DNA from 4 places in the Evansella sp. AB-rgal1 genome. Region 2 is predicted to be linked to each of the others. Evidence: riboswitches for the same ligand, from Rfam matches in the RefSeq annotation. Region 2 holds a riboswitch; each other region holds the start of a gene.

Region 1 (8,169 bases), on a different contig from region 2:
CGTTCTCTTAATTTGTTGACGAAAGATAGTTCTAGGTTTGCAACTTTTATTTGTTCTTCGAAAACATTATTGTATCTAGCAGCAAATTTTTCCTTGTCTAATCCAGTTAAAAACGATATTATCGGCGATTGAACAACATTTTTACTTTCCACCCCAAGATATTTTGAGATTTGTGGACTGGCTTCAAGAACCATGCCATGTGCATCCATAATAAGAATTCCAGAAGGAGATTTTTGAAACAAGATATGATACCTTTTTTCATATGACGATAAATAATCAAATTTTGACATACTAAAAAAGACAGCGATTGCCCAGAAAATAGAACCATGTGGAATAAAAAAATGGAAGTAATTATCACTAGAATCTCCCATTAATAAGGAAACAATTAACATAAAGCTTGTCCAGAAAAAAAACGCCAAAATTCCTTTAAGCCACATTTTAGCAGCGTTATTCCCTTTATTCATTTCAATAATTGTTAAAAATATGATAATGATTAAGTACGAAAAATTAACTATCCATAACAGATATATGCCTGGTCCTGGAATAAACGTTGTATCTAGTGTACTCCCCTCTACATTAACCATCCATGAATCAATAGGAAAAGTCAGTAGCAAAATACTTCCTGGAAGGAATAAAAGTTTAAGGTATTTTGCGTTTTTTCTATTATAAACGCCTCCATTGAGAAACCAAAGATGTAGCGCTAATAATGCTCCGATGGTTATCGGTCCATTCACCCAGTATAAACTGAATTCGTGAAAATACAGTGGATAATTTACAAGTGAAGCAAATACACCGATAAACCACATAGAAGTGGACACATACAACAAGCTACATGTAATATGCCTAGCACTATGACGATTACGACTATAAATCATACCCGCCATATACAAAAATACACTTGCTGGAATCAAATACAATATGCAAAAAAATAAAAACTCCATTCCATTCACCTACCTTCTATGTAGCTCGGATAATCCACTATTCCATGTTTAGAAAACCACTCTGTCTTTGAGAAACACCGAAAATCAAAGTGAAAATATTGTAAATCAGTTGGTTATGCAACCAAGTAGTTTGATAAAATTGATATAAAACTTTTTCACACAAAAAAAACTGCCTTCTTCACAGCAGTTTAATAATTGCAACCCGGCTGTCATGCTGTGTGTTTAGACCCGTGGCTTTGCGTCCTATGCTTTCACACAGTTTGCCAAAACTATAATGTTTCTTTTAGTATAGTCCATTATCCCTAGAGAGAAAAGCACTTTCATAAATTTACCTACTGCGTTTGGGTAAAATGTTGCAACCCGGGGGACGGTTCCTGTGGCTCAATCAACCATACATATTGGCGTGACGAGTTCATCCCTTTCACGAAAGGAGCAGCACCCTTCTCTGTGAAGCCTCTCTATACAAAAGTGATCCCTCTAAGCGGACACTCTACTCCAGAATTTGCAGAACGTTTAACAACGAAAGCCCAAGTAGAGAAGCTCATCTTAACCCATTTACCACAATTCGGGAATCACCACGAACTTCTAAAATGGCCAAAATCGATTTTTCACGGGTCTGTGGAACTAGTCAAAGAAGGATTAATAGCCGAACTTAACTATAGAAGTTTGATAAAAAAGAGCAAGGAATTTCCCGCAGGACTCCTTGCTCAAAAATTTTCACTATAGAGGTGAACCTTCTAAACGATCGATAAAACCGAACAAACTTCTGGTGGTGACAGGTAGCAACATTCATCACTTAAAGCGTTGCATCATTTTTGCAAGACTAATAGATAAATCATTTAGCTTTATACCAATGTCATTTGTGTTTTTCAGTTGGGTTACTTGGTTTTCGCTTAAGGCAAGAATTTCTTCCGTACTTGCCGATGTTTCTTGAGAAACCGAAGATAGATTACCTAATGCATTTTCTAAAATTGGCAAGGATTGTACAACGCTATTCAACTCAGATTGAACTCCTTTTAATTGATTACTTACCTTCGATATATCTTGCAGCATCTCATCAAAGGAAACCTTTGAATCGTTTGCCAATCTTATATTTGCGTGTATTTGTTCATGCATTTGATCAAATTCCTGACTAGCGTTTGTAGTGATTGTTTCTAGTTTTTCAATAGATTGTGTGATTTCATCCGTTGCAGAAGATGATTGCTCTGCTAATTTACGCACTTCATGGGCAACTACTGCAAACCCTCTACCTGCATCGCCAGCTCTTGCAGCCTCAATAGTTGCATTTAAAGCTAACAGTTTTGTTTGCTCAGCTATGCCTTGAATTAAACCAACCAGCTTGTTTATTGATAGGGAATAATTTTTCACTTCCCTAACGTTACTTGATAAATGGTCAAAACCTACCTCGAATGTTTTAATCACTGAGATTAACTCGGTAATGTTCTCCTCTCCAGACTTGGCTGACTCTGTCATTTTATCGGAGCTAGTAAATACCTTCCCCATATTCGTCGTCATATTTCCCATGTTATTTTCCATATCTTTTAAAATGATGACACAACTTTCCGAGTTACTAGCAGTTTGTTCTGCCCCGTGCTTAACAATATCTATCGCATCAATTAAATCATTGTTAGATGCAAGACTATTCTCAGAGGAGATCCTCAATTCATTACCATTTCCCTCTAATTTTAAAGCGGTTCTTTTAAGCTCATCTAACACATTTCTCAGATGACCAATCATCGCGTTATAACTTTTATGTAAAGAAATAATCTCTGGCAATGTTGTATTAATCGATAGTGATTGATGTAAATTACCTTCTCTTACCTTCTGCATAGTGCTGCGTAAATCTGTTAGTGGCCTTGTGATTGTCCTCATAAACATACTAATTACGATAATAACCACTACGATACTAATTACTATTGCAGATAAAGTAAATAAAGCCATATTGTTAACTGGTTCCATATAAGTGTCACTCGGTATCAACATGACAAATAATCCATTAATTTCTCTCATTTGTTGAAAAACAATTGTGTAATTATCACTACTAAGTCGTTCATGAAATATTCCATTTTGTATATCGACTATTTTTTTAATCAGCTGGTCGCTTACATCAATATTTGCTTGTTCACTAACATTAAAAGGTTTTAACTCACTATTTTCTATGTAAAAAAAATCTGCGGAAATTCCTTCAGTAGCAAGTTTTTTTTGCTGAAATTGAACATTAAAATTAAGCTGTTGCATAAAATAATCATTGTCACTAACGTAAACAAATTTTAAGTTTTCCGCAATATGACCAATTAGTTCAGCTTCACTAAGTAAACGATTTTCCATCGTATTGATTGTCATATCTCTTGCTTTAAAATAAGAACTAAACCCAACTATTAGTAAAGATGTAACTAAAAGAGAGGTAAAAATAATAAACATCCTCGTACTTAAATTAACTTTTTTCATCAAATCTCTGAACAAACTTCTCTTATCACTCGCTTGTTTCTCTTTTAATAAAACATTTTTCTTCCTTATTTCCAAATTAGTCCCCCCAAGATAACTCACTATTCGACAATTTCATTATAGACGTTCTAAGTAAAGTTTCTGTAAAGGGAATGTATAGTCTATGTAAAGAGAACAAACAAATTTTCACGTATTTTCAGAATCTGTAAGGGGTAGGGGCAACCAAGAGGACGGTTCCCTTGGTTAAAATAATCGAAGTAGCAATCACCAACAACTTTCTTTTCGACAAATTTAGGGGGGTGGGGTGACGCCTAGCACCACCCCAGCTCGTACTTACCGTGTTTTACCACGCGCGTTCGATTTAGCTTTCCCTCTTTGTTGTTCATTTGGTATTTTACGATCTGGATTTGTAGGTTCGAAATTTGGTTTTCTACCTTGATGCTCAGACATGTAAACTCCTCCTATTTTCGGGTAACTTTTTCCTCAACATTAATTAAAATAACCACAAAGACATAAACTATGCATTGGGAAGCAACCGGAACGGTGTGCCCCCTTCTAATTGGCTGGTTAATCATGCAGTTTGAACCGTTTCATGCAGGCTTTCTTGCTAATCCCGACTGTCCAACTTCCATATATATGGATAATGATGCGGTAAACGGGTGGTATCTAACAATTTTTCAGTGAATACTAACATTTATGCGGTGGATACTAACAATTAGAAGAGAATTACTAACAATTTGTCGAATGGCGGCTGTCCACCCTCCCGCCCTCAACTGCTTATTCAAAATTCTATTCACATTCCCCGCCTCCTAATGCCAGGAATGAGGGCGGAGGATTTTGATTTTTGCTTTTTTCACTGAGTTTTGTTTATTTAAACTATTTTTCGTGTTATTTCCGGTGTGCCCCCTTCTAATTGGCTGGTTAATCATGCATTTTGAACCGTTTCAAGCAGGTTTTCTTGCTAAGCCCGACTGTCCAATTTCCATATATATGGATAATGTTCCGGTTAACGGGTGGTATCTAACAATTAACGGGTGGTATCTAACAATTTTTCAGTGAATACTAACATTTATGCGGTGGATACTAACAATTAGAAGAAAATTACTAACAATTTGTCGAATGGCGGCCGTACACCCCCCCCCGCCCTCAACTGCTTATTCAAAATTCTATTCACACCTTACAATTAAGCGAACGAATCTAACAAATAGGGGTCAAAATATTACATTTTGTCAAATGATGCAAAAATCACATCACCTACTCTTTCAAAAGCCTTTCCACTTCAATTAATCAAAAGCAAAAACAAAAAAAAGTCGAAGAAGTAAGTTTTCCCTACTCCCGCGACTTTGCTGTATCTTTCCTCATATTTGCCTTTTACTGTTAGTACTAGATTCAGGTCTTGATAGTTGTCTATTGCCAAAACATGCTTCCATTTGGTGGTATGCATGCTTATGAAAACCACCCATGCCAAAAGAAGCACTGAGAACCGTCCCCACTGCTTCCCCAATGCTTCAATGCTTCCCCTTCACTGCCGCACAAAGCTCCCACCGCTTCCTCCATGAAAAAGGAAGCAGCAAGAACCGTCCCCACCACTTCCCCACCGCTTCCTAAAACTGACTAGCCAAGGTTAATGTTGTGTGATCTATTCTAACTAAATCCCAAGAAGTCACAATGCCGATTGGCTTTTGGGTACGGATCCCTGTCTGAGTAATAAGAATTGCTTCTAGCTTTTCATTGCGATCAAAAGCACCTTCAAATACATCTTCTAAATCGTATATCGTACTACCTCTATGTAAAAATTGTACATTATGTTTCTTTTCACAAGATAAAATATCTTTCGCTTGTATGCCTTCTAACGATACCACATCACCATGCATGTTCATAGATATCCATTTGGCAATACCGCCTTCCGTTAACAAACCAACAAACGCAGACTCATCATCATAGATAGGAAACTGGGAAAACCCTGTTTTCTCAAGTTCTTTTAAAATATATGTAACAGGGATATCTGGTTTAAAACAGGTGACTGGTTGTGAAGCAATCGAAAGTGCCAAGGGAGGTTTCATAAGTAACCCTTCCACTCTTTCAATTTCTTTTACCGTATCTTCATGGGGATCCGCTATATAATGATCCTTATTAAACCGTTGATGAACAAGTGCGTTCCGCAGATGACCAAATTGTTTAAGTATATCGTAGTGCTGCCTAACTACATTATGACGATTACGACTTTTGTAAAGTGCCTCACTATAGGAGATATGATCCGTCGAACCTATCGTTAGTTCTCTCAATTTATTATGTATTCTGTTAAAAGCTGCTTCAAACCTTGCAACACGATCACTTTGTCCTATCATTGAGTGCATACTAACTACCCTTTCTATCCTAATATATAATTTGGTTTAACCCCTTGCTACCTAAATCAACAAAATAACGCATATTTCGGGTGGAGACAAGCACTACCACAACTATTTTTTCGGTGCCACAATTCTATACTCCAAAGCCATCAGTGTTTTCACTGTTTCTGTTACCGTTATTCTGTCGTATTCCTTTTCTTGATCCGTCAATTCATCGTAAGGCACTAGGCCCGGATGCTCCTTCCTCTCGTCATTACGTTCAGGCCCGTAAGACCAACCTTCTTTGATCCGCTGCACTGCCCACGTTTCATGAATGTTTTTTGCCAAAACTTCAATTACGTCTTGAATTTCCTCTGGCATTTCGACCATCGATGTATTTATTGGATTCGGTTTATATGTCAACCTACACACTCCTTTTAGTTCTCTACTGATCCTAATAAAACTGTTATGATTCTATCATACTAGCCAATAGGCCTAGTTCTTTTGCCTCCGTTTACATTTCGAAAACCTTACTGCCACAATGATTGGTGACAAGTATTTCTATCTATTATATTATAAGAATACTAGGTGAATAGGAATATTGAACTATTCCATACTTATATAGCAACTCGAATGGATGTCCCACTCCTAATTAACAACTTATACCATCATTCAGCGCATTTGGAGGAAATTTATGTTTTTAAAACAGATGTATCGATTTCACATAATAGTAGCCATGCTCTTTTCAATATATTTTCTTTGGACGATTACCAATCAAACAACAAAGGACCCCATCTATAACGCAATTCTCATTGGCTTAATGTGGGCATCCCTTATTTTCTATCGATATGCAAAACCATATCTTATACAAACCATAACATTCACTTTTGCATTTATATCAGGTTTATACGGGTTTCTTATTCACACACATGGAGACTATTCCTTTTTAAATGCACTTTACTCCACATTCCGCTTGTTTTTATTAAATATGGATCCCGTGTTAACTGAAACGGAGAGTCTATTTTTTCAGCTACCACTATCGTTAGAGATAGCCCGATGGTCAGCAGCTTTATACACCATTTCCACCGTAAGTCTCTTCATTTTTCGCTATGCAGGCCAATCGTTACTCGGGATTTGGCTTCGAATTCGAGGCGGTCATATCATCGTTTTTGGTACAGGCACTCAGGCCACCCGTTTCGTGCATACGTTGAAAAACGAAGGTAAATCCGTTGCTGTCGTTGGATCAGCCATGGAAAAACGAGAGAAGGACCTTTTACACAAAAGAGGGATTGTATATCACGAGGCGAAAAAAGTAGATCCACCACTTTTTTCAAAAATCGGTGGGAAAAAAGCTAAGTATATCATCATTTTCACTGAAGATGACGCAAAGAATTTAGATTTTTACATATCCCTTCAAGACTATCTTACAAACAAGAAGAATCACCTCCAGAAGGTTATGGGAAAGGTTCTCCAACCATTTCCTAACCGTAGAATAACACAAGAGATTTTGGTCCACCTTAATCACGTTACATCTCAGCAACTATTTAAAAGTATGGCTCAAGATAAAAATCCAAAGACTATTTCACGATCATTTAACACACACGACGTTATGGCTCAAAAATTTTTGCATGATAATCCCCTTTATACTGGGCACGAGAAAAGGTTACAAGATCCACAGGGAGAAGCCTTACATCTGCTTTTTATTGGATTTGGAAAAAGTAATCAACAACTGGCGTACCAAATCCTTCATCGCGGGCACTTCATGACTCAAAAACCTATACGCATGACCATCTTTGATAAAGATAAGAAAAAGGTGGAGAAGGAGTGGCGTTATTTAGCAAACTATTCGAACAAAGTTGCTCAGATTCTCTTTAAAGAGATTGATTTATTGCAGGAAGATGTTGCTGGAGAGCTGAAAAACGTAGAGAAAGAGATTACCCATGCCTTTGTCTCCCTAAAGGATGATTTCCTAGATATGATCGAAGGTCTTGAATTAAAAGATTTATTGCCCAACGCCTCCATTTATATAAAAATGAAGGATGACCATCTAGTTAGTAAGTGGCTTCACGAACATAAAAACGAATACGTGTCCATCAAGCGGTACATTTTTTTACGAGAAATACTCAATAGTGAATATATTTTAGACGAGAAGCTTCAGACACTAGCGAAAGCAGCACATGATAATTATCAGCAATACAAAGAGGAATTGGGGTTGCAACCTGATCTACCTTGGGAACAGCTTGATGTTTTCACCCAGGAGTCCAACAGATCCCAAATGCTTCATAACGATACGAAATTAATGCTCTTAGGTTTGAAAAAGATCCCTCTCTCTGTTGCTCAAAGAAATGGAGCATCCGACGAAGTCATTGCCACGAATGAAGAGTATCTAACCTTTATTGAACAGTATGTTGATAAACTGGCACAAATTGAGCATAATCGTTGGAATGCCTTTCATT
Region 2 (8,169 bases):
GCAACGTCGTTGTTTGCATCGTTGTTTGCATCATTTTCTGCATTATTGTCTGCATTATTTGTCGTATCTTCGCCAGCAACATCATTGTTGTTGTCGTCATTTCCAGTACCACATGCCACTAAAGATAATGCTAGTACTGAAGCAAATAAAGTTGTAAATATTTTCTTCATTTTCAATACCCCTCGCTTTTTGTTTTATCTTGTCTTACAGAAATGAATTATACAATAGAGTTTTTGCAAATGCTACAACATTTACATTATATTAATAATTAATTTACAAAAAATGTGAGAGAAAAGCTAACAATATCTCTATATCTATATGATATCATTCGAATTATACACAATGAAACTTACTTCGCACTTGAAGATGGAACACACTATGTATTACTCTTAAACAAGTAATAAGACAAGATTAGTATGAAAAAAATAGTAAAAAATATACAAAAAGGTTGTGGAAGTAATGTATGAGAAATTATATATTTTTGATTTAGACGGAACACTGTACGAAGGAACAGATCACTTTGATTATTACGCTAGACGTTTAATGTTAGATATCAACGAGGAGCATCATAAAAATTATTGGAGTGACTATGAACAAATGAAAGCTGGGGAGCATCCCGTTTCAATAGGGAAAGCCTACGATACTAAGAATGATGCTATCTTAACTATTGACCCAATGACATTAACAGTTGTAGAGGTTCAGGATTGGAACGGTAATAGACGGGCGGACTTAGAAGAGGAATATGGGGAAGAACAAGTCCAATTTGATTTTAAAAATATCATTGCAATTGGAGATGGATGGTGGTTACCTTGTGCTTGTGCTCTTCATTATGGTGTAGATGAATGTTATCCAAGATACGTTGAAACGAAGGAATACATGGTAACGGAGGAATTTCAACTTGATCCAATTCCTGGCTTATCACATTTCTTGAGGAAGTTAAAAGAAAAAGCAAATATTGTTTTATTAACAAATAGTGATAAAGAGGACGTTGGCCGTCTATTGACAGAATTAGATTTACAAGGCGTTTTTCATGAGATAGTTACTTCAGCACAAAAGCCGACTAAGACAACACTGTTATTTGAACAGCTAATAGAAAAATATGGTGTGGAACCAAAAGAAGTTGTATCAATTGGTGATAACTTTATTAACGAAATTGCTCCTGCATTATTGATGGACATGCGAGCGGTTTATATTGCTGAACATTCACATCAAGCACATCATGATAGTTTAGTTCAAGTAAAGCGAATTAGTGATTGGATTAATCAATTTTCATTATAGTCAGAAAAGGCGTATGAAGAGGTGTTCCTTCTTCATACACCTTTTTCAAAGTTTTTTTAATTGATGTCTAGCGCAAGGCGCCATCGGCTCGTGCAAATAACCTGCCCGATTAAAAGTAAAAAGCATTTATATCGTCCAGAATATTTGCTTTTCGCTGATAGGCGGGCGTCTTGCGCTTTTCTTATAAGACGATAGTTACGGTGTAATTGTTCTTGATGGAAACCTAGGTTCAATTCTTTCTTTGAAAAAATTTGTATAATCATTACTAGAAAGAAACCCTACGTAGTCCAACTTATACACCTCGTAATAAATAACATAATCTCCATTTTGGAAATGTACATGTAATTCTCTTGTTTCTTCATCATACTCGATCGTCTTTAAAATACCTGTATTCATTTCTGTTTTTTCCATAGTTACAACACCCTTCCAAAGACGATATAAAAAATAGGAACTAATACTAGTAAAGTACCCAATTTTCGTAAAAAGAAACAAATATCAAATGAAAAAATGTGTCATTTCCTGCTTCGATAACACTTTACCTGATGATACTACTTTATTATCGACGATTAGCGTTGGTGTATAAAATACACCAGCTACTGAAGTGGTGTGAAGAATCTGAACGTTTGCTGCAAGGCCAATATCATGAATGACTTCTAAGAGTCTCTTCTCCACTACTTTACCTTTAATATTCGGTTGTACATATAAGATAATCTCCACTTTCGCTCACCTCTGAAAAGAAGTCTGTCTCTTACCTTAATTATAATAATAATGTTCAAGGAATGATGAGAGCATTATGGCGAGGTTGTGAAAACATTGTTACTAAATGGTGGATTTTTCTTCTGGATCTAAATTATTCTTTTTTTTTATGGGAAGTATCGAGGAAAAACACTTGATAAAAAGCTATATTTGGTAATACAATTAATAATAGTAAAATCAAAAAAATTATAATAGGAAGCGAAGAATATATGTCTGCATATGGGCGCTTGGACATATAGGAGCTACTAGTGCAACCGACCTCTTTTACGAAAGTAGGTCGGTTTTATTTTATATAAAATGAGTGCTTACAAATTGTTTATTTTAAATACACTAGATAAGTTATCCACTTATAAGAATACGTATTTTCGAGGGGAGACATCCATGCAAGTGAGAAATTTGCACCATGGAGAATGAAAATACGTTATGAAGTATATTCGTATTAACTTTATATGCAATGAGCGAGGTCCACGATTTCCAGTGAGAAAGTAGAGCAGAGGCTTGCCAGCACCCCACAAGAAAGGCATGGACTGGAGCGAATGGAATACAAACCGACAAAGTGGTTAAAACTAGATAGTTTATCCACTCTTAATAACACGTATTTTCAGGGTAGTCAAACAAAAAAATGGAGGTTAGGCATGGAGACAAATAGTTTAGAGCATCATCAAGAAAATGGCAATACATCCACAATAGATCCTCTTACTGGCTTGCGCAACATAAAAGCATTTCAATCTGATTTGCAAATGGCAATTGCTGAAGATACCTTCGAAAAAAGCTTCCTATCAATTCTATTGGTAGACTTATATAAATTTAAGTATTATAACGATACCCTTGGTCGCAAAACTGGTGATAAAATTTTAAAGAAATTAGCTCAATCATTCTTGGAGTTAACAACAGAAGGTATTCAAGTATATCGATATAGCGGTGGAGAGTTTGCTATTATAATTTCAAATGTTAGTTCAGAGGATATTGTGACAGCAAAAGCTTATGAATTCCTTACTAAAGTTAAGACTCCGATGTTTGAAAAAGGGAAAGGACTAATGTTATCAGCAACGATCGGAATATCCCAATATCCTATTTTAGCTAAATCATATGATGAAATCCTATTTCAGGCAAATATAGCTAAGTACTACGAGGGAATAGATAAAGGGAAAGACGCTATTCATTGGTACGATTCTTCCATACATGAAAAAGATCAAGAAAAGATGGTTTTAGAAAAAAAGCTAATGGAAGCAGTAAAGAAAAATGAGTTCGAACTTTATTATCAGCCGCAAATAGAATTAAAAAGCCATCGAGTAGTTGGCGTCGAAGCACTTATCCGTTGGAATGATGGACATTTAGGTCCATTATCCCCAGGAGACTTTCTTCCCATTGCTGAAGAATTAGGTGTTATGAACGATATTGAAGATTGGGTACTACAGGAGGCTCTTCTCCAAGGGAAACTGTGGTACGAAGCTGGAAACATATTGAGGATAGGAATTAATATATCTGCACTCCAGTTGCAGCGAAGAAGTTTTGTAGAGCGTATTATTTACATGTTAAATGAAACGAAACTTCCCCCAGAACTAGTAGATATTGAAATAACAGAAAATAACCACCTTTATGATAAGATTGATTGTCTGGATAATCTTACAAGTCTACAGGAGTTAGGAATAACAATTTCTATCGATGATTTTGGTACAGGATATTCTTCGTTAAGTTATTTACAGCGTTTTTCATTTAATACTCTAAAAATAGATCAGTCTTTTATTAGAGATTTGCATACGAATAAAAATGATCAGCTAATTGTATCCTCTATCATTCAGTTAGCACATAATATGGATATGAAGGTAGTAGCGGAAGGGGTAGAAACTTCCGATTTGGTGAAGGATTTATACTCATTACATTGTGATGAAATTCAAGGATATCTGTATAGTGTTCCTCTTCCGGCAAATGAGATCATTCCTTATATTGAGAAAAACATCGTAAGTGACGTTCTCTGCTTGTAGTAGTATAATGGATATGCCTGAGAGTAATTGAATAATCTAAAGGCTCAATACTATTGAAAGTAGGATGGGAATGGTGGACAAGCAAAAAAAAATAGAAACGGGATTACTGATTGCGTGGGCAATTGCTCTGATTGCCACATTAGGATCTCTGTACTTTTCTGAAATCAGGATGTATATTCCATGTGAATTATGTTGGATTCAGCGAATTTTTATGTATCCATTAGCTATAACTTTAGCGATAGCATCAGTAAAAAAAGATTCTATCCAAGTAATATATACATTACCCTTAAGTTTAATTGGTATGGGATTTTCAGCGTATCATTATATGCTTGAAAAAATTCCGGCCCTAAGCACCAGGGCTGAGGCTTGTGGTATCATTCCTTGTAATTATGAGTATATAAATTGGTTCGGTTTTATCACAATACCTTTTTTAGCACTTATCGCATTCTCAGCAATATCTTTCATAATGATTTGGATTTTAAAAGTATCGAAGGAGTGACACATCATGAAAAAAGTAATTCTATTTGGAATTATCATTGTAACCATTTTTGCTGCACTAGGTGCTGTTACAGCTTATCAAAATAAACAACAAGCAGAAGGAAATCCTTTCGGAAAACGAACGAATCCTGCTACAGATAAACAATTAGATGATCCGAATTATCAAAATATCATTCTTCCAGAAGCATTAGATACAAAAATAGCAAGTGGTGAAGGTGTCACAGTTTATTTTTATAGTCCACTATGTGAATACTGTAATCTTGCTACACCTGTCCTCGTTCCAAAAGCAAATGAATTGAATGTGGATGTCTATTTATATAATGTATTAGAGTTTGAACAAGGCTGGAATGATTACGAGTTAACTGGTACCCCTACTTTGGTTCATTTTGAGAATGGAGTAGAAGCGGATAGACTCATTGGTTTTCACGAAGAAGATGCATTCGAACAATTTCTCCTGAATACAATTAATTAACATATATTTACTTAATCATAAAGTCTGTTCTGCTATTAAGTTCAGACTTTTTTTTGCGGTCTTCTTCCTCTATTGTTGATTCTTTAGATGGAAGTGTAATAATGAACTCGGTTCCATTCTTCCATTCGCTTTTAACAGTTATGGAACCTCCTAGATTTTTAATGATATTATAAGAAATTTTTAAACCTAACCCTGTTCCTTGTTCTTTTGTGGAAAAATAAGCTGTTCCAATTCGTGATATTTGCTCTTTTGTCATCCCTTGACCTGTATCTTTTATCACTACTTCGACAACATCATTACGACCATAAGCAGACAATAATAAAGTTCCGCCATTTTCCATTGCTTCAATACCGTTTTTAGCTAAATTTAAAATAACTTGTGTTAACTCCTTTTCGTTTCCAAATACAGAAAGATGAGAAGGAGCGTTCATTTCAACAAACACATTGTTCATTAGAGCATATGCTTGAATTGTGTGTCGTACTTTCTCTATAATATGATATATATTTACTTTCTTGAGTATTATCTTCTCTGGTTTAGATAATGATAAATAATCACTAATTATGGATTGGGCACGATCTAATTCTGAAATGGTTAGTAATAGATACTGCTTTTCCCGCTCAGTGAGATTGGAATGAGAGTGAATTAATTGAATAAATCCTCGAGCAACTGTCATAGGATTACGAACTTCGTGAGCAACAGATGCTGCAAGTTCGCTTACGAGACGAAGTTGTTCACTTTTTTCCAATTCTTTATTAAGTCGTTCTCCCATTCTAATCCTTTCAATCATCATATATACAAGAAGAGCTACTGGAATATTAAATATCAAAAAGCCAAGCATTACAAGAAAGGAATCTAATCTAGGAATTATTAAAAGGTTTGTTGGATAAGCTAGAACAAATAGGGATGGAAGAGTAAACATAATACAGATGGATCCATATTTTCTTGTAGTATTCCATTCATTTATGTAGTTAGAAATTAGTTTTGAACTTAAAACAAAATAGATACTGACAACAAAGCTGAATATTGTAATATGCAAATCAATAGAAGTGTATTTCAAGATGATGCTTAGAATAGTGAGTCCTAATCCAGTATAAAAACCACCATATAATGTTCCGAGTGCAATGGAAATATAGCGTAGGTCAAACATTATCTCTCCATATAAAGTAATAGGAAAGATTTGAGTTAGAAACATGACTGTAGCACAAACGAAAAAAAACACAATCTTTGTAAGATTTTTGTGAGTAGTTACCTTTTTACCACTCCATAAGGTAGTATATAAAAATATAGGGGTTAAAATAATAAAAATATTTAAAAGATAATGTAAAAATGGTTCCAAGAAAGTGTCCTCCAATTCTGTGTTGACTTTATTTTACGAATTGTAACGAGTAAAAACAATGTTAATTTTCTGAAAAAAATTGAACAATTTGCAAAGGGAGGTGAAAAAATGGATCGAGTTCTTAGATATACAGGTATTTTTGTCTTTATTGGATGGACTATTGCAATTCTTGTGAATTTTCCCATATATCAATATACGACAAAGCAAGCGACATTATTCCACCCAATTGTCGATGGAGTACTTTTTATGGCCATTATGCTCGTAATTTATTTTGTGATAATAAAACTATATAAAAACAAACAGTCATTTGCTTCAATTGGATTAGCGTTTTTAGGGGTTATTTCATTGGCAATGGCATTTTATTATTATATTGCATAAGGGGGATGACTCTTTCGCCCTTTGTTCTAACTACATAGGTAGGTAAATGTCTAGGTGACTAACAAGTGGATAACGCTTTTGGTCACCTTTTTATGTTATAGTTTTAATAAAAATGTAAAGGGATGAATTACTCTTGATGATCTTATTAAAAAATGGGGAAGTATATTCTCCAACGTATCTCGGGAAAAAAGATATTTTAATTGCTAATGGAGTAATTGGTGTGGTAGATGATTCTATATCTATAGGATTGTTGGGTACATATGTCAATGAGTATGATGTATCCGGAAAAGTAATCATTCCGGGTCTTATTGATGGTCATGTTCACATAACTGGAGGTGGTGGTGAGGGGAGTTTTAAAACAAGAACCCCAGAGCTAACTCTTTCCGAATGTATTAAAGGGGGAATAACCTCAGTAGTTGGTGTATTAGGTACAGATGGATCAGGAAGAACAATGACAAATTTAGTTGCAAAAGCAAAAGGTTTAACAGAAGAAGGTATCTCTTGTTACTGTACAAGTGGAAATTATCACCTTCCTGTTAAAACATTAACTGGGTCTATAGAAAATGATATTATGTTTATTCAAGAAATTATAGGAACAGGAGAAATTGCAATCTCTGACCATCGATCCTCTCAACCTACGAAAGAAGAGATTGCAAAGCTAGCAAGTGAATCAAGAATAGGTGGCTTATTATCTGGTAAAAGTGGCATTGTCATTGTGCACGTAGGAAGTGGACCAGCTAAACTAACAATTTTAGAAGATGTTATTAAAACAACAGATGTTCCAATGAAGCAATTTTTACCAACGCATATTAATAGAACGGAAGACCTTCTTGAGGCTGGAATTCATTATGCAAAAAAAGGAGGGTACATAGACTTTACAACGAGTAGTGTCCAAGGTGAAAGAAGAGATTTAAGAAGTAGTAGATGTTTGAAACGAGTATTAAACGAAGGTATTGATGTTCAGCAAGTAACGTTTACTTCTGATGGACAAGGTAGTTTACCTAAATTTGATGGAAGTGGTAATTTTATTGGTTTAGGAATTGGAAGTGTAACAAGTTTATTCTCTGAAGTGCGAAATGCTATCTTAGAGGAAGGTGTTCCAATGGAAGAAGCTCTGAAAGTTGTGACCTCTAATCCAGCCCACATTCTAAAGCTTCCTAAAAAGGGGAATATAATGGAAGGCATGGACGCAGATCTAGTAATGTTAGATCAAGAAACTTTAGAAATTGATAGTGTTCTAGCTAAGGGTAAATGGCTGATGGAAAAGAAGGAACTCGTTATAAAAGGTACGTTTGAATAAAGGGAAGGGTGGAAAAGACTTCACAATCTTAACACCCTCATTTTTATACTTTTTGCAGAATGTTTACCTTCACTAAAGATTATAGTATTAGAAAAACTAAGGCTTTCTCTATTAAGGACTAAGGACTTGGAGATAAACTCTATTTTTCTAATTTACTTACTAGGTT
Region 3 (8,169 bases), on a different contig from region 2:
TATTGGTATCGGAGCAAATTATGTATCTAAAGTAGAAGAAATACCAGCGACACTACCTGAAATCCCAGTTTTTTTCTTTAAACCTACATCTTCCGTAATCGGTCCTGAAGATGAAATTGTGATCCCTCATTCTATTGACGAGGTTAAATTCGAATCTGAGCTGGCTGTTGTCATTGGAAAAGATACAAAGAATGTTGCCGAAGAAGATGTTTTAGACTATGTATTTGGATATACCGTGGGGAATGATGTTACAGCACCTCAATTTTTCCGTGAAGACGGACACTGGATAATAGGGAAGTCATTTGATACGTTTACTCCATTAGGCCCTGTTATAGAAACAGAGTTAGATCCATTTAACGTAAGAGTGGAAGCAAGATTAAATAATGTGGAAAAGCAAAACAGTGCAACGGAGTTAATGATTGTTCCCATTCGAAAGATGATATCGTATCTTTCTAGTGTAATGACGTTAAAAAAGGGAGATGTCATTTTAACGGGGAGTCCTCTAGGGGCTGAATTTGTCTCTGCTGGTAATACGATAGAATGTGAAATAAAAGAGGTTGGAACGCTTCGTAATACATTTATTTCAGAAAAGAAAAAGACTCAGTAAAAATTACAGTGAATTAAAGTGTTAATTTGTAACCTAAATATTTTGAAAAGGGAGCTAATATTAAATAGCTTCCTTTTTTGTATTACTTCGCTAACCGAAGGAAGCAGTAGGAACCGTCCCCACTGCTTCCGGAAATAATCATTTTTTTACAGTTACATAGGTAAAAAGTTCTATTTAAATTCTTGTAGTTATAGTAAAATATTAATATAACTAGGAATTAGATAAATATGCACGAAACTGGCAAACCTGATGAAAATCAGGGGCGCAAAATCACAGGCCTAAGGGTAAAACTATGGTGGCTGGATCGCCGAACGCATCATGCTATGGGTGAGAAGCGGCTATTTATTGAAAGCGGCTTCTTTTTTTGTTTGGGTTTGGCTTCACTCGCTGCACATTCAATAGGGCAATAACTGGCTTAAAAGATATCTTGACTACACTTATTGCTACGAGGGTTTTGATAAAACTCACATATTCTAATAAAGACCATCTGTAGCAACATTCAACTAAGATTAACCGTTGCCATTACAAAAATAGAGGGCACGATGGGAGGAGAAATTTAAATGATGCGTGTAATAGAAAATAGAATTTTTATCCTTGTATTATTCATCTTTTTTATAATCATCGTATCTGGGTGTAGGGACGATTTCGAGGAATATACTCCTGTAACTGTGGAAATGGAGAGTGGGTCAGAGGAGGGGGAGAATAAAAGCTTCAAAATACTTCATGTGATGAGTTATCATACTCCTTGGGAATGGACGGAAACACAATACCAAGGATTTCAGGATGCTCTGGAAGGAATAGATATCGAGTACAAAGTTTTTGAAATGGATACGAAAAACTTTAGTACAGAAGAACAAAAGAAGCAAAAGGGAGAGGAAGCAATAGCACTAATAGAATCTTGGCAACCAGATTTATTATTTACTGGTGATGATGACGCACAAGAATATGTGGCTAGGCATTATACCAATACTAATCTACCGATTGTTTTTACAGCTGTAAACGAAGATCCGGCAGTTTATGGATATGATAATGCTTCAAACGTAACTGGTGTATTAGAGCGAGAACATTTTCTTGAGAATCTGCGACTGATGAAGGAAATCGTACCAGATGTTGAGAAAATCGCTGTTATTTTTGACGAGGATCCAATGTGGGGCCCTGTTAGAAAGAGAATGGATAGTGCTATTGAAAATATAGAAGATATATCATTTGTATCTTGGGATTATATAAATTCTTTTGAAACGTATAAAGAGAGAATCATAGAACTGCAATCAGAGGTGGATGCGATTGCATTGTTAGGAATATTTACATTTGAGGATAGTAATGGTCAAAATGTTCATTATCGAGACGTGTTAGAATGGACAGCAGAAAATAGCAAGTTACCAGACTTTAGTTTTTGGAAGGATAGGGTAACGTATGGTACGTTATCTGTTGTTAGTGTTTCAGGTTATGAGCAAGGAAAAGAAGCTGGTTTATTAGCTAGGCAAATACTGGAGGATGGAAAAAGACCCGATAGTCTACCTATTCGTACTTCTATGAAAGGAGAACCATTAATTAGCTTAGCTCGTGCAGAGGATTTAGGTATTCAAATTAAAAGTAAGACATTATTAAGTTCAAGGGTTGTTACTAGTTATGGATGGGTAACAATCGATGAATAAATTAAAAAACAAGATACTATTAGTACTCGTTGCGATTCTGTTAGTTACAATAGGATCAAATAATTTGGTTAGTGGTTTTTTCTTCAGTAAAGAGTACAGTAAGTCAATGGAAAGAGAAATGTATCTTATCGGACATGATGTGAAAAAACAACTGGAAAGAATATTATCATTAGGGATAAATATTAATGATGTATTTCAGTTTGAGGAGATATGTAAAGAAGTGGTTGAAAAATATCCTGAAGTTTCCTATGCATTTGTTTTTGATCGAAATGGGAAATTGTTGTTTCATAGTAACTCGAAAGAAATTCCTCAGGTAGAATTTAATAGGGATATATTTGATACAGCATTAGAGAACAATCTCGAATCTCCAATTGATATAGTGGTGGGGAATAAAAGTTACTCCGCTGCAATAGTGCCTGTATTGAATGATGTAAATGTAGAACGTGGGGCAGTAATTATTGCCGTTCCTGAAGACTATATTTCAGAAAAAACGGATGAACTTTTTTGGTATTCGGTACTTCAGGGGGTTTTCTTTTTTGCTGTATCTCTTTTATTATTGGCTACTATTCTTGCCTATTGGGTTACCAATCCATTGAAAAAGATATTATTAACGATGTCCGATGTTCGCAAAGGGAACTTGGATGCGAGAGTAACGATTCAATCGAAGGATGAATTCGGTATGCTCGGGGATTCGTTAAACCAAATGCTTACGAAAATTAGAGATTTAATGCAAGAACAGGAAAGGGCAAATAAGTTACAGATTGAATATGCTTCTGAAAAAGAAAGAAGCCGTATATCAGAATTATTAAGACATGCAATGTACATGATCAGTTCTACCTTGGATGAATCTAAGGTACAACGTCTTATATTAGAGCACTTGAAGCAAATTGTTCCTTATTGCCGGGCAAGCTTATGGATGTATAAAAATGGTGATATAGAATGGATAATCTCAAGTGAAGCAAAATGCATGGAAGAAGAAGTAAGTGAAAGTAAAATACAGACTTATATCAAGCAACTAAAACAAGATTCTCACCCTATCATCGTCAAGCAAGGCGATCAAAAAAATAATTATACGATGGTTGTTCCTATTTACCTCCACGATTCTTTCGTTGGAATGGTTTTATTGGAAAGGAAAGAAATAGATTACTCTAAGAGTGAATCAGAGATAGCGCTCACATACATCAGCCAAGCAAATATCGCAATAGATAATGCCATAATGTATCGAAAAATGGAGAAAATGGCTGTTACAGATGAATTAACGGGGCTTTATAATCGTAGATATTTTTACCGAAAAGCAAAGGAAGAGTTTGAAAATGCACGGGAATTTGGAGATCCTTTTTGTCTTATTTTATTTGATGTAGATTATTTTAAGAAGATAAATGATCAATATGGACATTTTGTTGGGGATGAAATACTACGTAAGTTTGCGAATATTGTCAAAGACACTATTCTTTCAGGGCATGTCCTCGCTCGTTTTGGTGGAGAGGAATTTGTATTACTGATGGCCAAAACTACCGTGGAGGAAGCAATACATTTCGCAGAGAATTTGAGATTAACTATAGCTAATCATCTATTCGAAACGGAGAAGGGAAAACTTCAAATTTCATTAAGTATCGGAGTAACAGAATCACAAGAAGGAGATAAAGTAGAAGATATTCTGCACAGGACTGATGAAGCTTTATACAGTGCAAAAGAGGCAGGGCGAAATTGTGTGGTTGTTAAATAATGAAAAAAGGGAACGAAAGTATATAAGGAAGCAGTGGGGACGGTTCTCCGTGCTTCCGATTCGACAAATTGTTAGTATTCAGGCGGTAATTGTTAGTATTCATGCTATAATTGTTAGAAAACCCACGTTAATTGTTAGTATTTATTGCACAATTGTTAGTTTTGCCATTTATCTAGTATATAGGAACCCTGGAATAGTACAAAAACTAGTTCAGACCGTTCGACTAAGTGTAAAAACCTATAAAAACAAATTGAAGGAAGCATCGGGAACGGCTCTCGGTGTTTCCACTTGATAAAATAGAGTCAATTATGATGGTGCCTTGAAGGCTGTAAGAAATTATAAATATAGAAAGAGGTGGTACATGTGAGCGAATGGGAGGCGATTATCGTAAATGACCCAGATGATGATTATAACTTAGTAATAGAGCTAGAGTTAGATGATGATTGTGTTGGAGTCATTAGAAAACGGAGTGGGAAATTAGAAGTAGTTTTTCTTACGTCAATGGATAACATAGCAATTCCTGGAGATTGGTTGGCAGAGATTCTAAACAGAGCAGCAGTAGAATTAACATAGTGAAGCAGGGAGCAGTTATGTTCCCTGCTTTCGTTTCGATAAAGCCCCTAATTCTTCGTATTTTCTCTCTCATAATGAAATCCCCCCTTCATGTTGTAACGTATTGTTCAACTATGAACGTAGTTTTGTTTAATAAAAGACTATAATAATACTAGAATGAAGTGATAGATAACTATAGGAGAACAGTTTCTATTTGATCCTAGACAAAAAAATTATTTTTTATTGTAACGAATTCTTGTTTTTCCGGATATATAAAGTGAAAGGGGGAAAAGCCATGGAGGAAATTTCTGAAATATATAATGAATATGCGAATGAAGTTTTCAAATATCTAATGTGTCTTTCTCATAATTCGGATTTGTCAGAGGAACTAACACAAGAAACATTTTATCAGGCTGTAAAATCGATCGATAGATATAATGGCGAGTGCAAAATGTCTGTGTGGTTATGTCAAATAGCGAAGCATTCCTTTTATAAATATTTAGAGAAGGAAAAGAAAAATAGGAATCATACGTCAATAAGTAATTCAGAAATCACTTATATTTCTCCTGAAGATGAATATATCAATTCGATAGATAAGATTTCCTTATATAAGATAATTCACTTGATGGAAGAACCATTGAAAGAAATTGTCCTACTTCGTATATTAGGTGGGCTTAGTTTTAAAGAAATAGGAGAAATTCAAGGGAAGAATGAAAACTGGGCAAGAGTGAATTTCTATAGAGCAAAAGTAAAACTTAGAGAGCGAGGTTATAACCATGGATCATAAATGTGAGATTGTTCGTGATTTATTGCCTACCTATATAGACGGTCTTTGTAGTGATGAAAGCAAGGAATTTATTGAAAACCATATAAATGATTGTCAGTCGTGTAAGGAAATACTCCATGATATGAGAGCTGAAGTGTCTTTAACAGACGAAAATGAAAAACTTACTAGTCTAAAAGCGAAAAAGCCATTCAAAAAACTAAGAAATCGTCTCATTTTTTCCATTAGTAGTGCTTTCATCCTTTTGGCAATTCTGTGTGGAATCTTTGTTTATGATTTTTTAAACAAGGCTAATCCTGTTGCTACTAATGAACTCTTCATTCAAGAAGTTGAAGTTGTTGGCGAAACATTAACTATTGTCGGTGATACAACAAGTAGTGCACTAGGCTTCCATGGTTATGAATTTATGTATAGTGAAGATGAAGAGACCCTTTATTTTATTCCAAGATATCAGCTTGTAAACAAACACTATTCTTCTGGTAGATTTGAAATAAGTCATGATTTTGGTGACAACCAACGTATGGATACCTTTGACATATCAAACATGAACCAGATATTTCTACAAGGGAAAAGTTCTGACGATAGAAAGTTGATTTGGGAAAGAGAATAGAAAACAGTGGGGATTTAGTCCCCACTGCTTTCTACCTTGTTTCTACAATAGACTTCGTTTTATAAAACCAAGATCCAAGGACATATGCAATGACGCCCCAAAGCATCATGATTCCAATACCAATCCAAACGGAGGCGTTGAAGATACTACTGGAATAGACCATTGCTTCCCTCAATCCTTCCACGAAATATGTTAGTGGGAGGATGTTGGAGACTGGTTGGATCCACTGTGGCATTGTTTCAATTGGGATGAAAACACCGCTCAAGAACATCATAAGGAAGCTTGTAATATTGGCGACTCCCATATATGCCTCTGTTGTTTTACTGAACGATGAGAAAAAGTAGCCTAACGCATTAAACGAAAGTGCGCCAACGATGAACACAACGAGTAGTGTTGGGAAGTCAATGTATAGTTTTGCCCCAAAAATGAACACACCTATGAGTGATAGTAAAACAATTTGAATGATACTAAACACGAAACGCATGATCATATCACTTAACCCAAAAATGTTCATATTCGCTGGTGTCATTCGTAATCGCTTGATGAGCCCTTTGCGACGCATTTCCACTAAATCTACCATTCCAAATAACCCACCTTGAGCGATCGCTAATGCAATCATCCCCGTTAAGAGGAAATCCGTAGCGCTTAACTCCATATTTCCAGAAGTGATGGATTCAATTTCTAACTCATAAGTAGGCGAGGCCCCAACAGCATAAAGATTCGCTTGTTGAACAAACTTATCGAGCATTCCTGATAAAGCTTGTGTCGTTACCCCGTTTTCATTCTCTTTATTTACAAGAAGTAAAAGAGTGGTCACATCTTCTGTTTCTGGTAAAACTATGGCTGCGTGAACATCTTGCTCTTTTACAAGTTCATCGGCTTCTTCTCGATTAACCGTTCCATCACCTTCTATTACTAAAACGGGAATTTGGTTGATTTGTTGTAGTAACATTTCTGATGTTGGGTTAGGATTCTCGTTGACAATCGCAACGGTAGCAGAAAACTCATCATCACTACCCGAAGTGAAAATAACCATAAAGATGACCATCAAGATGACAGGGAAGAAAATCCCCCAGAACCAAGCTTGCTTTTCCCGTAAAGTTAACTTTAGTTGTGTTAGAAACATTTGCTTAAATTGGCTCACATTTCGCACGTTAATCCCTCCATTCCTTACCGGTGAACGCAATGAAGACATCCTCCAAGCTCATCTCACGAATCGAAACTTGTTCAACTTTGTAATTCTTTTCTTTCGTAAAACCAAATAAGTCATACAACGTATCCTCTGGATTTGTTGACCATAGTTTTAAAGAGGAACCTTCTCTTTCGGTACGAACAACGGAATCTATGTTTTGCGAAAACACTTCTGCTTCCTCTGCTGCCGCGGCTCCATCGATAAAAGCAAGTCGTACTTCTCGTTCCTCGGTTAGCTTTGCAATAAGTGCTGCTGGAGTATCAAGCGTTACTATTTTTCCTTGGTCCACGATACAAACGCGATCACTCAGTTTTTCCGCTTCCTCCATATAGTGAGTCGTTAAAATAATCGTTTTTCCTAGTTTCTTTAATTCTAGAATAATATCCCAAATATTACGTCGTGCTTGAGGGTCTAGACCTGTCGTCGGTTCATCAAGAAAAATAATGTCTGGGTCACTAATCATCGCTAACCCAATTGCTAGCCGCTGACGCTGACCACCGGATAGTTTTTTCACATGATTTTTCCGATGATCCGTTAAGTTTACTAGTTTAAGAACCTCTTCTGTAGGTCGAGCCTTATCGTAAAACGTCGCAAATAAATCCAAATTTTCTTCTGGATTTAGGAGATCAAACATCGCACTTGATTGTGGCTGCACACCAATCATTTGTTTAATCGTTTTCGAGTTTTTCTCCCAAGTAAGGTTTCCAAATAAAATTTCCCCGTGATCGGGTGTAACAAGCCCTTCAATCATTTCGAGTGTTGTGGTTTTCCCAGCACCGTTCGGACCGATGATGGTAAACACTTCTCCCGCACTAACGGAAAAGCTAATCCCCTGTACCGCATGATTCTTACCGAATGACTTTTTCAAATCTCGTACATCTAACACACTCATTATCTCTCCTCACCTTCTAAACAAATTCACCAATCTGTATACGAATCGAAACTCAGAAATGTTTCACTAATTTGGAAGCAGTGGGGACGGTTCTCCTTGCTTCTTTTTCGACAAATTGTTAGTAATCATGCTTTAATTGATAGAAATCCTA
Region 4 (8,169 bases), on a different contig from region 2:
CCCTCCTAAATTGTATAAGTTCCCACCACTACTACCAAGAATAGCAATTTTCTTCATACGATTACTCCCTTCTGTTATAAAAAACCATATAGTTTACTCCTAGAATCAAGGACCAAATGCGCTAAGCACTAACTCATGAATCGCCTCTCCTATCATGTATCAAGCGAATGAAGCCATTGTTCTCTTATTTTATTAAAACTAGGAACCTATCATCTACAAACTACTCTTATTCCTTTCCTAGTTACTCAACAATAAGAAAAAACTTCGCTCAGAAGATATAACTTGATTACCTCTTTGCAAAGCTCTCTATTACTTATGTGATCGATAGAAAAACTTAGGAGTCTATACTATTTTTGGAACTACACTTCACACTTCATTATATTAGTGCTTTACCATAATAAAATAATAATAACGCTTATCACTCTATATGTAAATGCAATGAATAGATTTTTCCTATAATAATAGCGAACAGAGCATATCTGTTCGCTACTAAACTTATCTATTGTTTTCTATTATCAATATTTTGAGATCATCCATTACCGATTTAGTTTAAAGTTCTCTACCAGCTCTTGTAATTCTTCTGCAAGCTTTGCCATTTCAATAGATGAGCTTGCAATCTCATTCGTTGATGCTAGCTGCTCTTGCACAGAAGCTGACACTTCTTGTGTTTTAGAAGCGGTATCTGTAGAAATGTTATTAATTTCATTCATGTTCGTTGTTATGTGTTCCATAGATGCTCTCATTTGCTCTGTAGCAGAAGATACTTCTTCTAGTTGTTTTGTCACATTTCGAACAGAACCACGTATATCTGTAAATGTTTGCTCTACTGACCTTATAGCTTCAATACCTTCTGCTGATGTTTCAGAAGTTGCAATCATGGAAGTTACTGTTTCTGCTGTTTCCACTTGAATGCTTTTAATGAGGTTGGAAATCTGTTGAGAAGATTGTTTGGACTGCTCTGCCAGTTTCCTTACCTCATCCGCAACAACAGCGAAGCCTCTTCCATGTTCTCCCGCTCTTGCAGCTTCAATGGCAGCATTGAGTGCTAATAAGTTGGTTTGGTCCGCAATTTGGGTGATTACTCCAACAATTTGTCCAATTTCTTGTGTTCGTTCTCCTAAATTCTCCATTTTTACGGCAACATCTTGAATTGCTTGATTCATTGCTTCAATTTCAGAAATAGATGATTTGATATGTAACGCACCTGAATTTGCTTTATCTGTTGTATCTGATGCAGCATCTGTAACATTTTGGGCACTTTGTGAGATAAGCGTTACACCTGTCGTTACTTCTTGAACCATCCCTGAGCTTGTAGAGGCATTTTGCGCCTGCGTTTCTGCTCCAAGCGCAACCGTTTGTATTGCTGCCGCAACTTGCTTACTAATTTCCGCTGACTGTTCCGATGTAGCAGAAAATTCCTCTGCAGAAGATGCCACTTTTTCCGAAGTTACTTGTATTTGTTCTACCATGTTTCTAAGGTTTGCAACCATAATCTGAAACGAGCTAGCTAGTTCTCCAACCTCATCCTTATTCGTAACTTTGATATCCGTTGTTGTTAAATCACCACCTGCAATATTTTTTGCAGCTGTAGAGAGAAGCTTGATAGGCTTAACAAAGGATCTTACAAATAGCACAACAGCAATACTAGTGATTACTAAACTTGCAACAATGACTAGAAGAATTCCATTAGCTAATTCCTTTATACTAGAAGTATATTGCTCTACCGGCATATAGGTTATGACGTAAAAACCAAAATCTTCATTTTTCTCAAAGGCTACAATATTCTCTACGCCATTTAACATAATGAATCCATTGCCTATACTTTCTTCTCCCATTTTTTCAAAAAAAGGTAGTAGATTCTCTTCCTCACTAAAGTTAAGATTCAGAGTAAATTCCTCTTCCTTAGAGGCAATAGTTAATCCACTTGGATCTATAATCATTGTGTGTATAGAATCATCGTCATTTCCTGTTACTAACTGCTCTGTTAATTTATTCACATCCAATGCAATGACGTAAACAGAGATTACTTCCCCTGCATTATTAAGAATAGAATCGGAAACAGCAATTACTGGCCTTCCAGTTATGGGAGAATACATATAATCACTTGCAGCAACTCCTGGATTCTCTAGCTGCTCATAATAATAAGCCTCATTCTCCCGATCAAAAACGTGTCCTACGGATGCTCCACCTACACCATCAACAAAGGCGCTTCCATCAAAAGAATAGAATACATTTTCATATAATCCATCTGCATTAGTCATTTTCTCTTCTAATCTATTTCTTATTCTAGTAAGCTCGCTTTGATCCACTTCATTTGTGTCTTCTAGATTGATAAAAAAGTTACGAACATAAAGATCCTCAACAACGGAATCAGCCAATGCGAATTGTGAAGCAAAAACAAGGTCAACTTGACTATTCTTCTCATTGGTAACATGTGATAGTGAGTTTATGACCTCTTCTTCTAATGCCTCAGAAGATTGATGGGTAGTATAAAACAAATTAACCAGCATAGGAACTACGATACATAGTAATGTGATGAATGTTATTTTCGTAAATAAACTATTTCTTATTGATATCTTCTTCATTTGTTCTTTTCTCCTTTTATAGTGATTTAATCACTTTTGTTGCGTTTCTTGTGGGGGCTACTTCATTTTTTTCCTAACAACTTAGATAGAAAAGCGGTTTACAACGAACATCTAGCTATATGCGTACTAAAACATGATAGCTTGTCGTTTTCGTAGACTTTCTCCCTTTAGTAAACTTCCTTATTTCAAAAGTATAAAAAACCCACCTCAAAAAAAGGTGGATGGGTATCCTCGCTTTTTTTGCAACCCGGCCATCGTAGCTTACACTAGTTATCAGTAGTCATTCCTTGATAACTAAATACGCCTTAGATCCGTGGCTTTGCGTCCTTACCTTTCGAGTAAGTATGCCTTTTTCAAAATAGGTATTTTGTCCTGGATCTAAATATACATTCGACAAAAAGAAATATCAATTTATATGCTTGGATGATAATAGATAAGACAGATGTTTATAAACAGAGAATGATGGAAAGACAGTAGAAAAAAAGAGAACAAGGTCAATTTGCACCCCTGCTCTCCTTTTCTTCATCTAAAGTAACAAAACAACTGTAGCATTATTATTCCTTAGTGTGTACACTTTCAAGTCACGAGCGCTTGCTACTCCCACACCATATTCAAAATATTCGAAACTCAAATTCTTCATTTGCCATCTTTATCTTATCTTCATGCTTCACTTTCATTCTTTCCATTGGCTGAAGCCTTACTCCATTGACATATGTGCCATTACGGGAATTGTTATCCTTAATAAAATAAACACCATCTGAAGAAAGGATTTTTGCATGCACTCGTCCTATCACTTTACTGGAGAGCGTGTAATCCGTATTGTTTGAGTCTCTTCCAATCGTAAACGTGCTTTTTGTAAGTATAATTTTTTCATTGGTAGAGAGGAGCAGAAGATGAGGTTTGTAAGCAACATCGTCCAGTGTCGTCGTTCCTTCTACCTCCTCCATTTCCAATGTACCAAGAACAGTAGTTCCTTTTGTATCCTCTGGCCCATCTTCTCCATCACTTCTCTGTAAAAAGAAGGAGGTAGATTGAACACTCTCGTTATGAGCCGAAAGGAGGTCTGAAGGAGTACTCGTTTTGCCTTCCTTCTTATCTTGTATCCTAGAGGAATAGGCATCTATGGAGTTATTAGTAGGACTATAAAAGTGTGCATTCCCCCCCATATCCAATACCGGAGAAATACTCCCAGTGGCTTCCTCTATACCACCCATTTCCATTAATTTTTCTTTTAAAGCAGATATATCACTTGTATCTGACTGAATCAAATAATTATGTAACTTGACGAAAAAGACAAGGTCATCCGTTTCTTCAAAGGGAAATTTCGAAAGTATCTTTCGGAAAAACTGCAACAGTGTGGTGGTTTCCAAGTCACTTGGTTGAAATGGTACATAAATAAAATACGGTTGATTATATTGGTCTAGATAAATATATCGCTCGTGTAAAACAAGCTTATTTAAGTCAACCTCATTCTCTTGAAAGTTTGTTATAAGCTTCAAAATAGGTAAGAAAGAGGTGACGATTTTCTCCTTCGTCAATCCTTCACCGAAATGTTTCTCAAGCGTAATCATATTCTCTAAATGATAACTAAACTCCCATCCGTTAGCTTGTTCAGCCAAAGCGAAGGGAACAAGTCCAGAAACACCTTCATCATGTGTGCTTAAAGACTCTAATTCTTCCCTTCGCAAAACTTCGCTTCTATTTAGCAATTTCACTAATTGTCCATCATTATTAGATGAGAAATCCAACCATTTAATCATGTTACCGACCCCTAAAATAATTAATCTATATATTTACATTTTAAGAGAATTAGCCTTATTAACTAAGTCTCTTTCATTCCGCTCCAGTAAAGCTGCCATGTTATTTAAATAGTTTATATTCAATTGTACTCTTCTATCCGAAGACATTACTAGATTGGACGTCATCCAAAGAACCCGATTTAAACCGAACACATCATTCACGTCTCCACGTAGCATATTCACTCCATGATTCAATTGATTAATCCTTTTTCTTATCGTTTGTAATCTAGCACTATAATAGGCGGTTCTTGGTAGGTTAACTTTCATATACGGCTCGATAGATATTCCTGGTCCGCTAAATATCCCCGAAACTACATCTTTCATCTTTCTAGCGCTAGACATCATATTATTAAAAAAGGATTTTGTACCATCAATGAGCTTTTTGGAAAATTGCCCAACTTTTTTTAGCCCACTAATATACGAATCTATTGTTCGTTTTGCTTCTTCCATTAACCCTTTTATTGTTGTTTCAACTATAACAAGTGCACCATTTACAATCGTATAAGTAAGGCTACCAACTAAATTCTTAAAGTTTTCCCCTGCTTGTTTCAAATCTCCTGTTATTATTGCACCGAGAGTTTCCATGCCTTTCATAGCTGTTTCCACAATAGGGTTAGCGATCCTTCTGGTTGGTGATGGCCCTTCTATCCACTCAGAAAATTCCCCACTCTCTTTAAATGTAACACTCACTAAACTATGAGGATAAATTGGATTGATATGATCCACCCAACTGTTTTTGCTTATCGTTACTGTCTTATCAACATAGGGAGCAAAGCCAAGAGCGGAGACAAAATCTCCCGTGTGTACAATAAACGTGTAATTGTCACTCATTAAGCTCTGTCGTTGCTCATTCGTTAAGTTTATCCAGTGAATCGGCTGCCCATTGACAACGTAGGCTTGCAAGGTGGGATCTTCAAGGTGATTGGTATAAACATGTGTTACTAGATTTCCCCCTTTAGAGTGCCCTAATAAAAGCTTCTCCCCATCAGCATGTGCCACATGTTTTTCATAAAAAGCATTTGCTTCCACCTGCTGCTGAATTTCTTTCCCAAACCCTGCTTCCACATTTGAATACCAATCTGTCCGCAAATGGTCCTTATCTGTAAGGTCTTCACTACCTCGATATAAAGCCGCTGCATTTCCATTTGCATCTTCAAAAGCATATCCAACAAATCCTGACGTTGATGCACCACTACTGTTATTTCCACTATTTGGATTATTGTTTTGGTAGCCTACTAATCTAATTTCTTGTAGGTTTGTACTGTTTTTCAGTATTTCTTCAATTTCTTTAATTTCTAACAAAACACCATCATCTTCTTCATCAGTATAATAGCGCCTTGCATCAGTAATAAATTGTTGAAGAGTTAACGACTTAACCCCCTGCCCCACATTCCTCATTGGATCAATATTGATATAAGACAGCCTTAGCAGTAAATAATGCTCTTCATCTGTTAAACTATTTAAAGGCATCGGCTATCTCTCCTCCATGCTTTCATACCAATCTGCCACAGCATCTTCATTATTGATCATATCTTTGAATCTTTCATCTATACTTATAATCCCATATACTTTCGCATTCAGATTATCCCATCCTATATTGTTAACAAAGGTCGTTCTTAAAAAATCAGAAATATCTTCAGATTCATCTACAAATCCAATGGACACCATGAATACTTCCGTACCAACCCCATCCATTAGCTTGTATAGATTATAAATTCCTTCGCTATAAATACTTACGTCAGGTTCATTTGATACTTTTATACTTACGATAAGTACCACTGCCAAGTCCTGGTTTGATTGAATAAATTCCTCTGCCTGTAAATCATTCATGGACTCGTCAAAGGTATTACCTGCGGAACGAAGAAGAATACGATATTCTGCCCCTTCAGGCAAATTCTTTTTAATATCCGCAGCTAATTTAACTTCTAACTCTTTTCCCCAGCGGGCTAATAAATAGGAATCATTGAAAGTTCCCTTCTCTCCAGTACGTTCGCGCATGGTAAAAACAACATCCTCTTCTCCCTTTACGTGAGCTGTCGCACTAATACCTTTTGACCCCGTAGAATAAAATAAGCCGCCTTTTTCATAGTGTTCAATGACAAATTCCTTATTATATTTTCCTTCCAGATCGTCTAACAGCTTTTTCTCTACATTCATACAGCCTGCCCCTCCTACTATTGCTATTACGATTATCATGATTATTATCATACGTTTTTTTAGCGACAAACACGACTCCTCCTTTTTTACATTGACTATTTCCACTCTATGAAAAGGCTTATCATTCTTTTGAAATACGATTAAATGCATGGGAAGACATTTTAAGCAAAAATACTGTTGAATCTATACTGACAGGTTTGATAACATAAGATACTCTTCATCTGTCAAACTATTTAAAGGCATCAACTATCGCTCCTCCATTGTTTTGTATCTTTCCACCACATCATCTACGTTAGTAATCTTATCTATGAATATTTCATCTATGTAGATAACCCCGTACATTTTTGCATTCAGATTATCCCACCCTATATTGTTAACAAAGGCCGTTCTAAGGAAATCTGAGATATCTTCTGATTCATCGACAAAACCTATGGAAACTCGATACCCTTCTGTACCAAACCCCTGGATTAGCTTGTATAGATTATAGATTCCTTCACTATAAATACTTACATCAGGTTCATTTGGTACTTTTATACTTACGAGCAGTTCAACTGACATATCCTTGCTCGATTGAATAAATTCCTCTGCTTGAAGATCTTTCATAGATAAATCGAAGGTATCCAATGACGAATAGAGAGATAATCGATATTTCGCTTCTTCAGGCAAATTCTTTTCAATTTCGTCAGCTAATTTAACCTCTAACTCTTTTCCCCAACGAGCTAATAAATAGGAATCATTGAAAGTGTCTCTCACTAGTTCGTTCACGCATGGTAAAAACAACATCCTCTTCTCCCTTTACGTGAGCTGTCGCACTAATTCCTTTTGGTCTTGACGAATAAAATAAGCCACCTTTATCATAGTGTTCAATGACAAACTCCTTATCGTATTTTGATTCCAAATCAGCTAACAGCTTTTTCTCTACATTCATACAGCCCGTTCCAATTACTATTGTTATTCCGATTATCAAGCTGATTATCATACGCTTTTTTAGATGCAAAACACGACTCCTCCTTTTTGACATTGACTATTTCCCCCACTTATCTCTCCTCCATGGTTTTGTACCTCTCCACTACAGCGTCACTATTAGTGATACTATCTTTGAATCTTTCATCAATGTAGGCTACCCCATACATTTTCGCATTTAGATTATCCCAACCTATATTGTTAACAAAGGCCGTTTTTAAGAAGTTAGAAATATCTTCTGACTCATCTAGAAATCCTACAGACACTCTGTACCTTTCCGTACCAAGCCCTTGTATTAACTTGTATAAGTTATAAATCCCTTCACTATAAGCCTCTACATCAGGTTCATTTAATACTTTTATACTTACGAGGAGTACCACTGCCATGTCCTGGTTCGATTGAATAAATTCCTCTGCCTGAAGATCATTCATGGACTCGTCGAAGGTATCCGCTGCAGAACGTAGAAAAACTCGATACTCCGCTCCTTCAGGCAAATTCTTTTCAATATCCTCAGCTAAGTTAACTTCTAACTCTTTTCCCCAGCGGGCTAATAAATAGGAATCATTGAAAGTGCCTTTCTCTCTAGTTCGTTCACGGATGGTAAAAACAACATCTTCTTCTCCCTTTATGTGAGCTGTCGCAGTAATTCCTTTTGGTATTGATGA

Evidence for each region. A riboswitch is a leader RNA that binds a small molecule or an ion and turns the genes downstream of it on or off. The one in region 2 is predicted to bind cyclic di-GMP.
Region 1: linked by a shared signal. The riboswitch ahead of ACERII_RS12480 (diguanylate cyclase domain-containing protein) and the one ahead of ACERII_RS01170 (putative bifunctional diguanylate cyclase/phosphodiesterase) in region 2 are both predicted to bind cyclic di-GMP.
Region 3: linked by a shared signal. The riboswitch ahead of ACERII_RS10290 (ABC transporter substrate-binding protein) and the one ahead of ACERII_RS01170 (putative bifunctional diguanylate cyclase/phosphodiesterase) in region 2 are both predicted to bind cyclic di-GMP.
Region 4: linked by a shared signal. The riboswitch ahead of ACERII_RS21835 (methyl-accepting chemotaxis protein) and the one ahead of ACERII_RS01170 (putative bifunctional diguanylate cyclase/phosphodiesterase) in region 2 are both predicted to bind cyclic di-GMP.

What each region holds. Positions count from the first base shown of each region.
Region 1 covers NZ_JBGUAU010000013.1:20,577-28,745, reverse strand. Annotated here, with positions in the region: gene ACERII_RS12480 (diguanylate cyclase domain-containing protein) at 1-941, opposite strand, end outside; cyclic di-GMP riboswitch class I at 1,135-1,216, opposite strand; gene ACERII_RS12475 (methyl-accepting chemotaxis protein) at 1,734-3,464, opposite strand; gene ACERII_RS12470 (hypothetical protein) at 4,833-4,973, opposite strand; gene ACERII_RS12465 (CBS domain-containing protein) at 4,991-5,743, opposite strand; gene ACERII_RS12460 (RyR domain-containing protein) at 5,846-6,136, opposite strand; gene ACERII_RS12455 (potassium channel family protein) at 6,408-8,169, shown strand, end outside.
Region 2 covers NZ_JBGUAU010000001.1:209,934-218,102, reverse strand. Annotated here, with positions in the region: gene ACERII_RS01190 (phosphate/phosphite/phosphonate ABC transporter substrate-binding protein) at 1-170, opposite strand, end outside; gene ACERII_RS01185 (HAD family hydrolase) at 460-1,278, shown strand; gene ACERII_RS01180 (KTSC domain-containing protein) at 1,474-1,689, opposite strand; gene ACERII_RS01175 (thioredoxin family protein) at 1,774-1,995, opposite strand; cyclic di-GMP riboswitch class II at 2,220-2,303, shown strand; gene ACERII_RS01170 (putative bifunctional diguanylate cyclase/phosphodiesterase) at 2,670-4,019, shown strand; gene ACERII_RS01165 (disulfide oxidoreductase) at 4,090-4,518, shown strand; gene ACERII_RS01160 (thioredoxin family protein) at 4,525-4,989, shown strand; gene ACERII_RS01155 (ATP-binding protein) at 4,997-6,325, opposite strand; gene ACERII_RS01150 (hypothetical protein) at 6,434-6,703, shown strand; gene iadA (beta-aspartyl-peptidase) at 6,837-8,003, shown strand; gene ACERII_RS01140 (class I SAM-dependent methyltransferase) at 8,156-8,169, opposite strand, start outside.
Region 3 covers NZ_JBGUAU010000010.1:59,632-67,800, reverse strand. Annotated here, with positions in the region: gene ACERII_RS10295 (fumarylacetoacetate hydrolase family protein) at 1-607, shown strand, start outside; cyclic di-GMP riboswitch class I at 837-919, shown strand; gene ACERII_RS10290 (ABC transporter substrate-binding protein) at 1,168-2,262, shown strand; gene ACERII_RS10285 (diguanylate cyclase) at 2,255-3,988, shown strand; gene ACERII_RS10280 (hypothetical protein) at 4,038-4,280, shown strand; gene ACERII_RS10275 (hypothetical protein) at 4,352-4,561, shown strand; gene ACERII_RS10270 (RNA polymerase sigma factor) at 4,836-5,327, shown strand; gene ACERII_RS10265 (zf-HC2 domain-containing protein) at 5,317-5,934, shown strand; gene ACERII_RS10260 (ABC transporter permease) at 5,966-7,087, opposite strand; gene ACERII_RS10255 (ABC transporter ATP-binding protein) at 7,089-8,018, opposite strand.
Region 4 covers NZ_JBGUAU010000034.1:24,498-32,666, reverse strand. Annotated here, with positions in the region: gene ACERII_RS21840 (PTS sugar transporter) at 1-57, opposite strand, end outside; gene ACERII_RS21835 (methyl-accepting chemotaxis protein) at 537-2,585, opposite strand; cyclic di-GMP riboswitch class I at 2,824-2,944, opposite strand; gene ACERII_RS21830 (DUF6382 and FHA domain-containing protein) at 3,197-4,345, opposite strand; gene ACERII_RS21825 (Mbeg1-like protein) at 4,379-5,854, opposite strand; gene ACERII_RS21820 (hypothetical protein) at 5,858-6,610, opposite strand; gene ACERII_RS21815 (hypothetical protein) at 6,788-7,321, opposite strand; gene ACERII_RS21810 (hypothetical protein) at 7,275-7,538, opposite strand; gene ACERII_RS21805 (hypothetical protein) at 7,579-8,169, opposite strand, start outside.